One region of the Pantoea sp. CFCC18179 genome, then DNA from elsewhere that is predicted to be linked to it. Evidence: riboswitches for the same ligand, from Rfam matches in the RefSeq annotation. Region 1 holds a riboswitch; each other region holds the start of a gene.
What was found. A riboswitch is a leader RNA that binds a small molecule or an ion and turns the genes downstream of it on or off. The one in region 1 is predicted to bind thiamine pyrophosphate.
Positions count from the first base shown of each region.

Region 2: it holds a riboswitch for thiamine pyrophosphate, as region 1 does, so the genes downstream of both, thiB (thiamine ABC transporter substrate binding subunit) here and thiD (bifunctional hydroxymethylpyrimidine kinase/phosphomethylpyrimidine kinase) in region 1, are expected to answer to the same signal.
Region 3: it holds a riboswitch for thiamine pyrophosphate, as region 1 does, so the genes downstream of both, thiC (phosphomethylpyrimidine synthase ThiC) here and thiD (bifunctional hydroxymethylpyrimidine kinase/phosphomethylpyrimidine kinase) in region 1, are expected to answer to the same signal.

Region 1 is NZ_JBNBPM010000001.1:688,153-692,352, reverse strand. Features, by position in the region: gene chiP (chitoporin ChiP) at 1-1,117, opposite strand, end outside; TPP riboswitch at 1,384-1,479, shown strand; gene thiD (bifunctional hydroxymethylpyrimidine kinase/phosphomethylpyrimidine kinase) at 1,513-2,355, shown strand; gene fbaB (class I fructose-bisphosphate aldolase) at 2,503-3,555, shown strand; gene ACPUC7_RS03280 (GntR family transcriptional regulator) at 3,736-4,200, opposite strand, start outside.
Region 2 is NZ_JBNBPM010000009.1:41,355-45,554, forward strand. Features, by position in the region: gene thiP (thiamine/thiamine pyrophosphate ABC transporter permease ThiP) at 1-847, opposite strand, end outside; gene thiB (thiamine ABC transporter substrate binding subunit) at 847-1,833, opposite strand; TPP riboswitch at 1,881-1,976, opposite strand; gene sgrR (HTH-type transcriptional regulator SgrR) at 2,012-3,673, opposite strand; gene ACPUC7_RS16955 (MFS transporter) at 3,929-4,200, shown strand, end outside.
Region 3 is NZ_JBNBPM010000025.1:7,162-11,361, reverse strand. Features, by position in the region: gene thiE (thiamine phosphate synthase) at 1-603, opposite strand, end outside; gene thiC (phosphomethylpyrimidine synthase ThiC) at 600-2,525, opposite strand; TPP riboswitch at 2,616-2,716, opposite strand; gene rsd (sigma D regulator) at 2,951-3,457, opposite strand; gene nudC (NAD(+) diphosphatase) at 3,546-4,200, shown strand, end outside.

The DNA.
Region 1 (4,200 bases):
GCAGTTGCCAATGCCCAAGATCGACCATCACACCCGCAAACACGGCTTTCTCGCCGTTGGCGTTCCAGTCAGAGCGCGAATCCCACCACACATCCATGCGCCCGTTCGAACCGGCATAAGAAGGCGTCATGCGTTGCAGGAAGAAGCCTTGATTGCCTTCCGCTTTAACCCACGTGCCCTCAAGGCGAAAATCAAACGCGCCCGCGGTGTAGCCGAATGTCAGTGCTTGTAACCAGGCGAGGCCGTCATAAACGTCGTTCACTTGGCCGACGCCGCTGTTGTCACGATCTTTAGCGCCGTAGAACTGGTAACTGGTACGCAGTGGTGAACCCGCCAGCGGCAGCTGATAGGCGGCTTTGGCGAAATATTGATCCATATAATTCGCCGCCTGACCGTACGCACCTTCGATCACCAGCGTGTTTTTGAAATCGTATTTGGCACCAAAGGATTGCAGCCACGGAATATCGGTGAGGCCATCGGCTTTGCGGAAGTTATACATGTCGCGATACCACGGCGCTTTGTATTCATCGGCCCACATCCATGAGAACGACAGGGCGCCCGCATCGGCAAAATCAAAAGCGGAACCAGCTTCCACGCCGCGATAGGTGCCCGGTAAGAAGCTCCAGTGCGAGGCTAAAATCGTTTGTCCGCTTGGTTGTAAATAGCCCGCACGCAACCAGCTATCCTGCCATTTGGCTTTGAGTGCCGCTTTATAAATACTTAAACCACCCTTATCTCCGCTCCAGTCCTCATCCCAACGGGTGCGGGCGTTACTGAAGCCGATTTCATTCGGTGCAGCCGGACCGCTGTCACTGAGTTCCAGCGCACCATAGGCTGCCAGATCAAAGCCAATTACATCAGCAGCGTAACCGGATGAGAAATCAAGATTGGCATTGGCAGAGGCGTGGTGCAGATTGGCATCGTATTGGCCGTAACTGCCTTTTTGCGGATCCATCTCTTTGCGATCGCGCTGACGTTGCCAATAAAACAGATTGCCAGAGAGTGAAGAATCGTCAACAAATCCAGTGGCTTGAGCGGAGTGGTTGGGAATAAATGAGCCGGCAATCAACGCGGTGATAACCGCAGTGGACAGCGGCGCGCGTGGGATCCTGCGCATAATAAATCCTCCGTGATGCTTCCATTAATAATTAATTTTCCAAAACTGTTTCATCGTGAAACAAATTGGTTGGGATGCTATTTTTCGCGACGCGAATTATCAATGGGATTTATTACAAACTATGACTCAGTACGCAAAAATGATCGCTTTTAAGGACTTTAATCAATAAGTTACACGAATGAGTAACATGTAAATTTGTGAGACATCTCCACGACTGAATCGTAGCTGCTTGCTTTCGAATACTGTCTTGCCTATGCTCCCAACGTTGTTTTGACTCGGGGTGCCCCTCTAACACAGGGCTGAGATACACCCGCTGACCTGATCTGGATAATGCCAGCGTAGGGAAGTCAGATGCCTGACCGCATTCGCCTTCTTGATCGCCGGTTGGGAGCTATATGAATTCGCACTTTCTCTCCACCGCGCCACGCGCACCTTCTGCAAAACGCATCAATGCGCTGACCATTGCCGGCACCGATCCCAGCGGTGGTGCAGGTATTCAAGCTGACCTCAAAGCTTTCTCCGCGCTCGGCGCGTATGGCACCAGCGTGATCACCGCGCTAGTGGCGCAAAATACCTGTGGCGTGCAGTCGGTTTATCGCATCGAACCTGATTTCGTTGGCGCGCAGCTTGATTCGGTGCTGGATGATGTGCGCATTGATGCCGCCAAAATTGGCATGCTGTCGGAAACCGCAATTGTCGAGCTGGTGGCTGAACGGCTGAAACGCGCCAGCTTGCCATTTGTGGTGCTGGATACGGTGATGATTGCCAAAAGCGGCGATGCATTGCTGTCGCCAGATGCGGTGGCCAGCGTGCGGGAAATACTGCTGCCGCAGGTTTCGCTGATCACCCCCAATCTGCCGGAAGCCGCGGCCTTGCTAGGCCGCGCCATGGCAGAAGATGAGAAAACCATGTTGCAGCAGGGCGATGCGCTGCTCGATTTGGGCTGTGAAGCGGTGCTGATGAAGGGCGGCCATCTTAGCGATGCCGAGAGCCCGGATTGGTTGATCACCCGCGTCAGCCGTCTGCGCTTTACCGCGCCGCGCGTTAACACGCGTCATACCCACGGCACCGGTTGTTCGCTATCGGCGGCGTTGGCGGCGCTGCGTCCACGCCATAACGATTGGGCAGAAACGGTGGCGGCAGCCAAAGCGTGGCTGCAACAGGCGCTGCTGCATGCTGATTCGCTGGAGGTTGGTAAGGGCATTGGGCCGGTGCACCATTTCCATCAATGGTGGTAGGGCGTAACGCCAGATTGCCGCTTTTATACTGCGAATCCGTCTGAAAAATGGAGTCAGCAATTTGCCAGCGTGGCGCATTTCGGTCCAGGCTGTTGGGGGCGAATCGGCAGGTGCCGGTTCCAATCCAGCCACTTTTCAGGAGCGAACATGACGGACATCGTACAGTTATTGGGCAAAGAAGCGGACACTCTTCTTCAACATCGCTGCATGACCATTCCAGCGGATAGCCTTTATTTACCAGGCTCGGATTATGTTGATCGCGTGATGATCGACAACAATCGTTCTCCTACCGTATTACGCAACATGCAAACGCTGTACAACACCGGCCGCTTAGCGGGCACCGGTTATTTGTCAATTCTGCCGGTCGATCAGGGCGTTGAACACTCGGCGGGCGCGTCGTTTGCTGCCAATCCGGCCTATTTTGATCCCAAAAACATTGTTGAACTGGCGATTGAAGCCGGTTGTAACTGCGTAGCATCCACTTATGGCGTGCTGGCATCGGTAGCGCGTCGCTATGCGCACCGCATTCCGTTTATGGTCAAACTGAATCATAACGAAACGCTGAGCTATCCAACCCAATATGACCAAACGCTGTACGCCAGCGTCGAGCAGGCGTTCAACATGGGTGCGGTAGCGGTGGGCGCGACCATCTATTTCGGCTCTGAGCAATCACGTCGTCAGATTGAAGAGATTTCCGCTGCGTTTGAGCGTGCGCATGAACTTGGTATGGTGACGGTGCTGTGGGCGTATCTGCGTAATAACGACTTCAAAAAAGATGGCGTGGATTACCATGCCAGCGCCGATTTAACCGGCCAGGCCAACCATCTGGCGGCGACTATTGGTGCGGATATCGTCAAGCAGAAGATGGCGGAGAATAACGGCGGCTACAATGCGGTGAAATTTGGTCATACCGATGAGCGCGTCTACAGCAAGCTGACCACCGAGAATCCGATCGATTTGGTGCGCTATCAGCTGGCGAACTGCTATATGGGTCGCGCAGGGTTGATTAACTCCGGCGGCGCGGCGGCCGGTGCCACCGATGTGGCCGAGTCAGTGCGTACAGCGGTAATCAACAAACGCGCGGGCGGCATGGGATTGATTCTGGGTCGTAAGGCGTTTAAGAAGTCGCTGAAAGAGGGCGTGCAGCTGATTAATGCGGTGCAGGATGTTTATTTGTCGAAGGATGTGACGATAGCTTGATTCAACCTGGCTCACTCGCCATTTCGTGTTCGGGCAGTGCTCGTCCTTGGTCACATACTAATGTATGCTCCCAAGGCCTGTGCGCTGGCCGTCCACGAACTGCCATCGCCGCCAACGGTTGAATGTTATTCAGCTGGCTAAAAAGATGTCGTAGGTCGCCACTTCTGGCGACCTTATTATTTAAGGCGCTTCAAACCATTCGCTGTTGCGTTCGGCAATCGGCGTGATGGTGAGAATCATCTCCTGCAAATGACGGCGCATCGCGCTTTCGGCGGCCTCAACATCTTGTGCTTTCAACGCGTTATAGATGTTTTGATGCTGCTGAATCAAACTTTCTGGCGGCGACACTTCGCTTAATGTCAGAAAGCGCACGCGGTCCATGGTGGCTTTGATGTTCTCCACCGTTTCCCACGCCAGCAGGCAATTAATCCCTTCGGCAATCAAGCGGTGGAACTCATCGTCCAGCGCTAAAAACGCCTGGCTGTCGTGACGTTCTGCCGCTAAACGCTGTAACTGCAAGTTGTGCTCCAGCGCCATCAAGCCCTGCGCGCCAATCTCCTGCGCGGCGCGGCGCACCACGGCAATTTCAACCGCTTCACGAATAAAACGGCCATCAGCCACGCGCTGGGCGGAGATCTTGCGCAC
Region 2 (4,200 bases), on a different contig from region 1:
CGCTGAAGCGTGCAGTCCACGAATCTTGCGGATCGCGCCAGCCGCGAATACTTTGGCTGCCGGTGGGAATGGCTTTGCTAAAGCGCTGGCTCAAAAGCACCAGCAGCAAACAGCAGCCGAGTTGCAATAGCGCCAACAGCGCAGCGCGTCCCGGATCATAATCGAAATTGAGCGCCTGATAGATGGCCAGCTCCAGCGTGGTGGCCTGCGGACCGCCGCCTAAAGCCAGCACCGTGGCGAAACTGGCGAAGCACAGCATAAATATCAGCGCGGCGGTTGGCAGAATCTGTCGGCGCAGCCACGGCCACTCCAGCCAGCGAAACAGATTCCAGCCCCGCAAGCCAAGCTGTGCGGCTAGCTGGCGTTGTTCACCGGGAATGCTTTCCAGTGCTTGCAACAGCATGCGCGTTGCCAGCGGCAGGTTGAAAAACACATGTGCCAGCAGAATCCCTTGCAGGCCGTACGGCGAGAAGTGGTAGTCGAATCCTAACAGAGCAAGCAGTTGCGCTAACCAGCCGCTGCGGCCATACACGCTCAACAAGCCAAATACCGCTACCAGCACCGGCAACACCAGCGTCATGGCGCACAAACGCAGCAACAGATTGCGTCCCGGAAAACGGCGGCGATACAAGGCGCGCGCCAGCAAAATCGCGGGCAGCACTGATAACAGCGCCGACAGTAAAGCCTGCTCAAAAGAGAACACCAACACATGATGCAGATAACTGTCAGCGAGCAGGGCGCGCCAGTCCGTGACCGGCGCCACCATCACTAAAGCACCAAACGCCAGCAGCGCCACCGCGCTCAGTAGCAATGCGACGGCGCTGCCAGGAATTAACCAACCCGGCATTAGCGACTAACGGCTTGTTGCCAGGCGCTGATCCACGCGGCACGGTGATCGGCGACTTCAGCAGGCGTATATTGCAGCGCGTTGGCCGGAACGGGCAGCGATTGATAGCCAGCAGGCAGATCGCTGGCGATCACCGGATACATCCAGTTGCCAGTGGGAATGGTCTGCTGGAAGGCCGGTGACACCATAAACTGCATGAATTGTTGCGCCAATTTTGGCTGCTTGCTGCTGGCGAGTTGGGCGGCAACTTCCACTTGCAAATAGTGGCCTTCGCTAAAGGTCGCGGCCGCGTAATTGTCTTTTTTCTCTTCGATGATGTGATAAGCCGGAGAAGTGGTGTAACTCAACACCAGATCGCCTTCGCCTTTGAGGAACAGGCCGTAGGCTTCGCTCCAGCCTTTAGTCACGGTGACGGTTTTGTTTGCCAGTTTCTGCCACGCTGCGGGCGCGTTGTCACCATAGACTTTCTGCATCCACAGCAGCAAGCCGAGGCCAGGCGTGCTGGTACGCGGATCTTCGTAGATCACGCGCCATTTTTCTGGGCTTTCGACCAACTTTTTCAGGCTTTTCGGTGGATTTTTCAGTTTGTTTTTATCGTAGACGAAGGCGAAGTAGCCGTAATCGAACGGCACGAAGGTATCGTTATGCCAGCCATCCGGCAGTTTCACGTTGCTGGTATCGACGCTGCTTTTGGCAAACAGGCCGGTTTTCTCCGCGGCTTGTACCAGATTGTTGTCGAGGCCAAGCACCACATCGGCTTTGCTGTTTTTGCCTTCCATACGCACGCGGTTAAGCAGTGAAACGCCATCTTCCAGCGCCACGTATTTCAGTTCACAGCCGCATTGCGCTTCAAAGGCTTTTTTCACCGCCGGGCCAGGGCCCCAATCGGCAGAAAACGAGTCGTAGGTGTAAACGGTGAGAACCGGTTTAGCAGCAAAAGCCGGTGCGGCTACCAGCAGCAACACAGGCAGAACTTTGTTTAACACTTTGCGCTCCTTGAGGAGAAGATAAGGTTGAGTCGCAAAGGATCTGAGGAGAAAGACATCTCAAATCCCTACGCCGGTATTAACCGGATCAGGTTCGACGGGTTTATCTCAGCCCAAAAATCCGGGCACCCCGTTGAGAACGGCTCATTCTAGACATTTATATGACAGCGCGAAAGGATCACAGCTCCGGCGGCGCGAACCAGGCGGATTTAAAGTCAAACCATCCCAATGTATTGAGGCGCACGCCGCGCATGCTGCGTTGACCTTCCAGCAGCAGCCAGTGATGGAACAGCGGATGCAAATAATCGCTGTCGATAAGTTGCTTGCTCCACTCCGCCAGCGGCAAGATTTTTTGTCGCCAGCGCGTAGCATCGGCTTGCCAGTTAATCGGGATGCAGTGATGCATCAGCGGTAATTCAAACAGTTGAGCGAACAGTGCGTACTCCAGTGGCAGCGTAAAATTGACGCTGCCGAGCCAAATATCGCTTTCTCCCTGGCCTTCGAACCACTCTTCGTAGCTCACTTCGCGGGTAATCAGCTCGACACCTTGCTGCGCCAGCAACGGGCGTAACGCGTTGGCGATGCCTTCATGCTCAACGTGATGGCTGTACCAGCTGATGGTCAGTTGGGTTAATCCTGCTGGTTTTTGTACAGCGGTAATATCGCGCCGGTGATGCCAGCGCGGCAGCAGGCCGTAAGCCGGGAACCAGTAACGTTGATAGCCAACGCCAGCATGATTGAGCAGGGCGATCGGATTAAACAGATAGCTCACCCAGCGGCGAAAATGCGCATCGCGGCCATGTTCAGAACGCTGATCGTACAGCAAGAAATAGCAGCCCTCTTCCAGGCGGCTCTCTTCGGATTTCTCATCGGCAGTTTCGCCCTGAAGTTTGACTCCGGCATACACCAGTTCATCGCTGATCTCTGGCAATACCCAAATCGACACATCATCAATCAGCGCGCGATAGCCAAAATAATCATCAAAAGCGGCAATTTTTAGCTGCGTTTGCTGATTGCGCACCACGCTGTACGGACCGGTGCCAATTGGCTGGCGGGCGAACTGGCGCAGCGTTGGCCATTCACGAGGCAGGATCATCGCGCTGACGCTGGCCAGCAGCCACGGCAACCAGTCATCGGGTTGGCTCAGGTGAATGTCTAGCGTCCACGGTGCGGGAGAGTGCAGTTTTTCAATGTGTGAAAACAGCGGTTGGCTGCGCATGCGTTCCAGCGAGGCAATCACATCGTCCATTTCCAGTTCGCGACCGTGGTGAAAACGAATCGCCGGACGCAGGAAGAAGCGCCAGTGCAGCGGCGAGGTTTGCTGCCAGTGATGCGCGATGTCGGGTTCGATTTCCCCCTTTTCCTCATTTATACGCATCAGGCCATTAAAAATTTGCCGTGCCAGATGGGTTTCTGAGCGGCGCAGCGGCGAACCGGGCAGTAAATTGGGCAGCGGACGATAATAGAGCACGCGCAGGATGTGTTTACCCTGGCGAAAACTGCGGCCTAAATGCGCGGCAATCATTTGCCGTACCTGATTCTTATCGCCGACCAATTGGACTAACTGTTCGATGCGATCCTGATCGAGCAGATCCTCCGCGCGCTGCTGCTGTAGCGCCAGCCCGGTGTAGCAGAAACTCAGCGTCGAGCGCTTGCCGCGTCCGGCTTCCGCCTGCCAAATCAACCAACCCTCATGCTGCATCGCATTAAGCAGGTTACGCATGTGACGACGCGAACAATGCAGCAGATCGGCCAGATCATTTAAGGTGGTTTCCTGATCCTGGCCCTGACAGCTTTGCCATAAGCGGATGAATTGCTGTTGCAAACGTGAAGAGGACATAAAAGGGGAACTCCTTCTCAGAATCGCTCAGTTTTTCCTGCCTCATATTAAAGGCATACTGGCTGGCAATGGAAGAGCGGGAGGCATTCAGCAATGAATGGCGCTCTGCCAGCGGTTCCGCTCGCGTGGGACCTCTTTCTGAGTAGGGTGCATTTTCACCGCCAGCAGTGCTTTATCTGCTGGCTTTTTTCGTTTTGCTGTAGAATCTTCTACCCTCATTTCTCGGCCCCATTTTTATCCGCAAAGGGATTTCGCATGAAATCGCTGTTGATGCGCAAGCGTCGCCCCAATCCGGTTTATCTCTCATTTATGGCCGTGTCGTTTATGACTGGCGTGGCCGGTGCGCTGCAAGCACCAACGCTGAGTCTGTTTCTGACACGTGAAGTGCAGGTCAGCCCGTTTTGGGTCGGTTTGTTCTTTACCATCAATGCCATCGCCGGCATCGTCATTAGCTTGTTGATGGCCAAACGTTCTGATAATCAGGGCGATCGCCGCAACCTGATTCTGTTTTGCTGCCTGATGGCGAC
Region 3 (4,200 bases), on a different contig from region 1:
CAGTTCCTCGGTTGCCGCGCGCCAGTCTGCCGCTTGGGTAATTGCACTGACTACCGCAATGCTGCCCACGCCAGTCGCGAGCACTTCAGGTACGCGCGCCAGCGAAATTCCGCCAATCGCCACGGTTGATACATCCTGCAAACGCGCCAGATGACGTTTTAATTCCACCACGCCTTGTGGGGCTGAGGGCATATCTTTGGTTTGCGTCGGATAGATGTGCCCCAGTGCAATGTACGAAGGGCGCAATGCCAGCGCGCGATCCAGCTCGGCATCATCATGCGTCGATAAGCCAAGGCGTAATCCGGCCTGACGAATGGCGGCTAAGTCAGCAACATCCAGATCTTCCTGGCCAAGATGCACGCCGTAAGCGTTGTATTTAATGGCTAAACGCCAGTAATCATTGATAAACAGGCGGGCACGATACTGTTTGCCAAGTGCAATCGCCTCGCGCACAGCATCTTCTACTTCGTGATCCTGGCAATCTTTGATACGCAGCTGGATGGTGCGCACCCCCGCTTCAAGCAGGCGCGCAATCCACTCCACGCTATCAACTACCGGATACAGCCCCAGTTTCCGGGATGTGGCTGGGAAGGCGTCAGTCATACTTTTTCCTTTTTAAGTGCATCGGCAGCGTGGTAAAGCTCGCCACCATGATTGCGGAAGGCATCCGACATTTGCGCCATGCCAATCTCAATGGGCTGGGCTTCAGCCTGTTGGCGGGCGGCAAATTCGCGCACTTCCTGGGTAATTTTCATTGAGCAGAATTTCGGGCCGCACATTGAGCAGAAATGCGCGACTTTTCCTGACTCTTGCGGCAAGGTTTCATCGTGATAGGCGCGAGCGGTGTGCGGATCGAGCGCCAGATTGAACTGATCTTCCCAGCGGAATTCGAATCGCGCTTTGGACATCGCATTGTCGCGGATCTGCGCACCGGGATGGCCTTTTGCCAGATCCGCGGCGTGCGCAGCGATCTTGTAGGTGATCAGCCCTTGTTTTACGTCTTCTTTATTTGGCAAACCCAAGTGTTCTTTGGGCGTCACGTAGCACAACATAGCGCAGCCAAACCAACCGATCATTGCCGCACCAATGCCAGAAGTGAAATGATCGTAACCGGGCGCGATATCGGTGGTTAATGGGCCAAGCGTATAAAACGGCGCTTCATGGCAGTGTTCCAGTTGTTCGGTCATATTGCGGCGAATCATCTGCATCGGCACATGTCCCGGACCTTCAATCATCACCTGCACATCATATTCCCAGGCGATTTTGGTCAGCTCGCCCAGCGTGTGCAGTTCCGCAAATTGCGCTTCATCGTTGGCATCCTGAATCGAGCCGGGACGCAAGCCATCGCCCAACGACAAGGCAACATCATAGGCGGCACAAATTTCACAAATCTCACGGAAATGCAGATACAGGAAGCTTTCGGTGTGATGCGATAAGCACCATTTCGCCATGATCGATCCACCGCGCGAGACAATGCCCGTCAGGCGTTTGGCGGTCATCGGCACATAGCGCAGCAGCACGCCTGCATGAATGGTGAAGTAATCCACGCCTTGCTCCGCTTGCTCCAGCAAGGTGTCGCGAAATATCTCCCAGTTAAGATCTTCCGCCACGCCGTTCACTTTTTCGAGCGCTTGATAAATCGGCACTGTGCCAATCGGCACCGGACTGTTTCGCAGAATCCATTCGCGCGTTTCATGAATATAGCGGCCGGTTGAGAGATCCATCACGGTGTCTGCACCCCAACGCGTCGACCACACCAGTTTCTCCACCTCTTCCTCAATGGAGGAACTCACCGCTGAATTGCCGATATTGGCATTCACTTTCACCAGAAAGTTACGGCCAATAATCATCGGTTCGGATTCGGGGTGGTTGATGTTACTTGGAATGATGGCGCGGCCGCTGGCGACTTCCTGGCGCACGAATTCGGCGGTGATATTTTCCGGCAAATGCGCGCCGAAACTGTGGCCGGGATGTTGCTGCAATAACACTTCACCCCGGATTCGCTCGCGTCCCATGTTTTCCCGCACCGCAATGAATTCCATCTCCGGCGTGATGATGCCCTGGCGTGCATAGTGCAGTTGAGTCACGCGGCGACCGGCTTTGGCACGGCGCGGTTGTGGCAGATGCTCAAAGCGCAGATGGTCGAGGCCTTCATCGGCTAAACGCTGCTGCGTGTAACTGGAACTGAGCTGGTGGATGGTTTCACTGTCGCCACGTTCATCAATCCACGCGGCGCGCAGCTTGGCTAATCCCTGATGCACATCGATTTTGGCATCGGGATCGCCATAAGCACCAGCGGTGTCATATACCGGAACGGGTTCGTTCTGCTCATATTGCGGGTTATCTTTCGTGCCGCCAATATGCGTGGGGCTGAGCTGAATCTCGCGCATCGGCACGCGAATATCTGCACGGCTGCCGGTGATCCAGATGCGTTTGGAGTTAGGGAAGGCGGTTCCCTGTAGTGAATCGATAAATTCTTGCGCTTGCGCGCGTTGCTCACGACGTGACGTTTTAGCAGCAGACATAGCAAGTTTCCTGTGTAAGTGGGAAGTTGCTTGTCCAGAGTTCGGAAGGAGTAACAGCGACGATGCTGGGCGCCAGCTTGCAGCGTGCTGATAATATTTACTCTTGTTCCCTTCGCAGGTACTAGCCTGATCAGGTTCCGCGGATCCCGAATTAACGGTCTCAGCCCCTAAGGGCACTCCGACAAGGTGTTAGTTTTACGATATAAGCTGCTTTGCTTGCTATTTCACGCCTGGGCAGTGCTCGTGACCGTCACGTACTTCGTGTACGCTCCGGTCCCTGCGCGCTGTCCGAGCGCGAACTATCTGCGCACGCTACGCTTATATCGCAAAATTTGGCTCTTCAAGGCCATAAAAAGGCATTAAAAAAGCCCATTCAGCATAAGAGGGCTTTTTGGGAATAACAAGTATTTTACAATTTTTGCGATTTAGGCCGGGCGGGCGATGTGGCTGTCATTGGCTACCGGCGGGCGCGCCAGTTGATGTTCCCACGCCAGCTGCACCAACTTGTCTTCCAACGTAAAACGCGATTCCAGCACTTCGCCAACTTCCGATAACGCCTGCTGAAACCCCGTGCAGTTATCGTCATTAATCGCCTGCTGCAAATGGCCGTCATACAACTGCATGATGCGATCGGTATTGGCCTCAAGTGCCGGATAAATCTGCGCGGCAACCAACAATGGGCTATCACCCTGCATCTCGCTGACAATGTGTTCATACACGCTGAAATGGCCGGTAGAAAGGTAATCCACCAGGTTGTGACAAAATGCATCCAGCGCTTGTTCATCCAGCGCAGTTAGGGCATCTTTTTGCGGCTTCAAGCCAATCAGCTCGTAGTAGGTGACGAGCAGTTGTCGACGGGCGCGCAGCCACGTATCGACCAATTCATTACCGCCACCTACTCGCTCTGTCAGGTCATCTAACTGGGTAAGCATATGGGGCTCCAGGTAGGTTATAGTTGTTAATTACACACTTAATATTAGGGTTTCAGCGTGCGAGTTGACGCTAAGGACAACGATTAAGATGCAACGTGAGATCTCAAGCTTAGACGCTGGTTGGTGGGTTGTCAGCCACGAGCAAAAACTTTGGTTGCCGCAGGGCGAGCTGCCGCATGGCTTATCCAGCGAGTTTGGACTGGATGGCAGCGACGGGATTTTGATTGGCGAATGGCAGGGCGAAAATGTGTGGCTGGTGCGTCAATCAAGGCCGGATAGCATGGCTTCAGTGCGTCAATTGATTGATGAAGATGTTGGGCTGTTTCAGATCGCCGGACGCGGCGTGCAGCTGGCGGAGTTCTACCGCTCGCATCGCTGGTGCGGTTACTGCGGCCATGAAATGCATCTCAGTAAGCGTGAATTTGCCTGCTTATGTCATCACTGCCGTGAACGTTATTACCCACAAATTGCGCCCTGCATTATTGTCGCCATCCGTCGTGGCGATGAAATTCTGCTCGCCAATCATGCTCGTCATCGCAACAACATTTATACCGTGCTGGCAGGCTTTGTCGAAGTGGGCGAAACCCTGGAACAAGCGGTGGCGCGCGAAGTGATGGAAGAGAGCAATGTGCGAGTGAAAAATGTGCGCTATGTGACTTCCCAACCGTGGCCGTTCCCGCATTCATTAATGATGGCCTACATGGCGGAATATGACGGCGGCGAGTTGCAACACGACGGCAAAG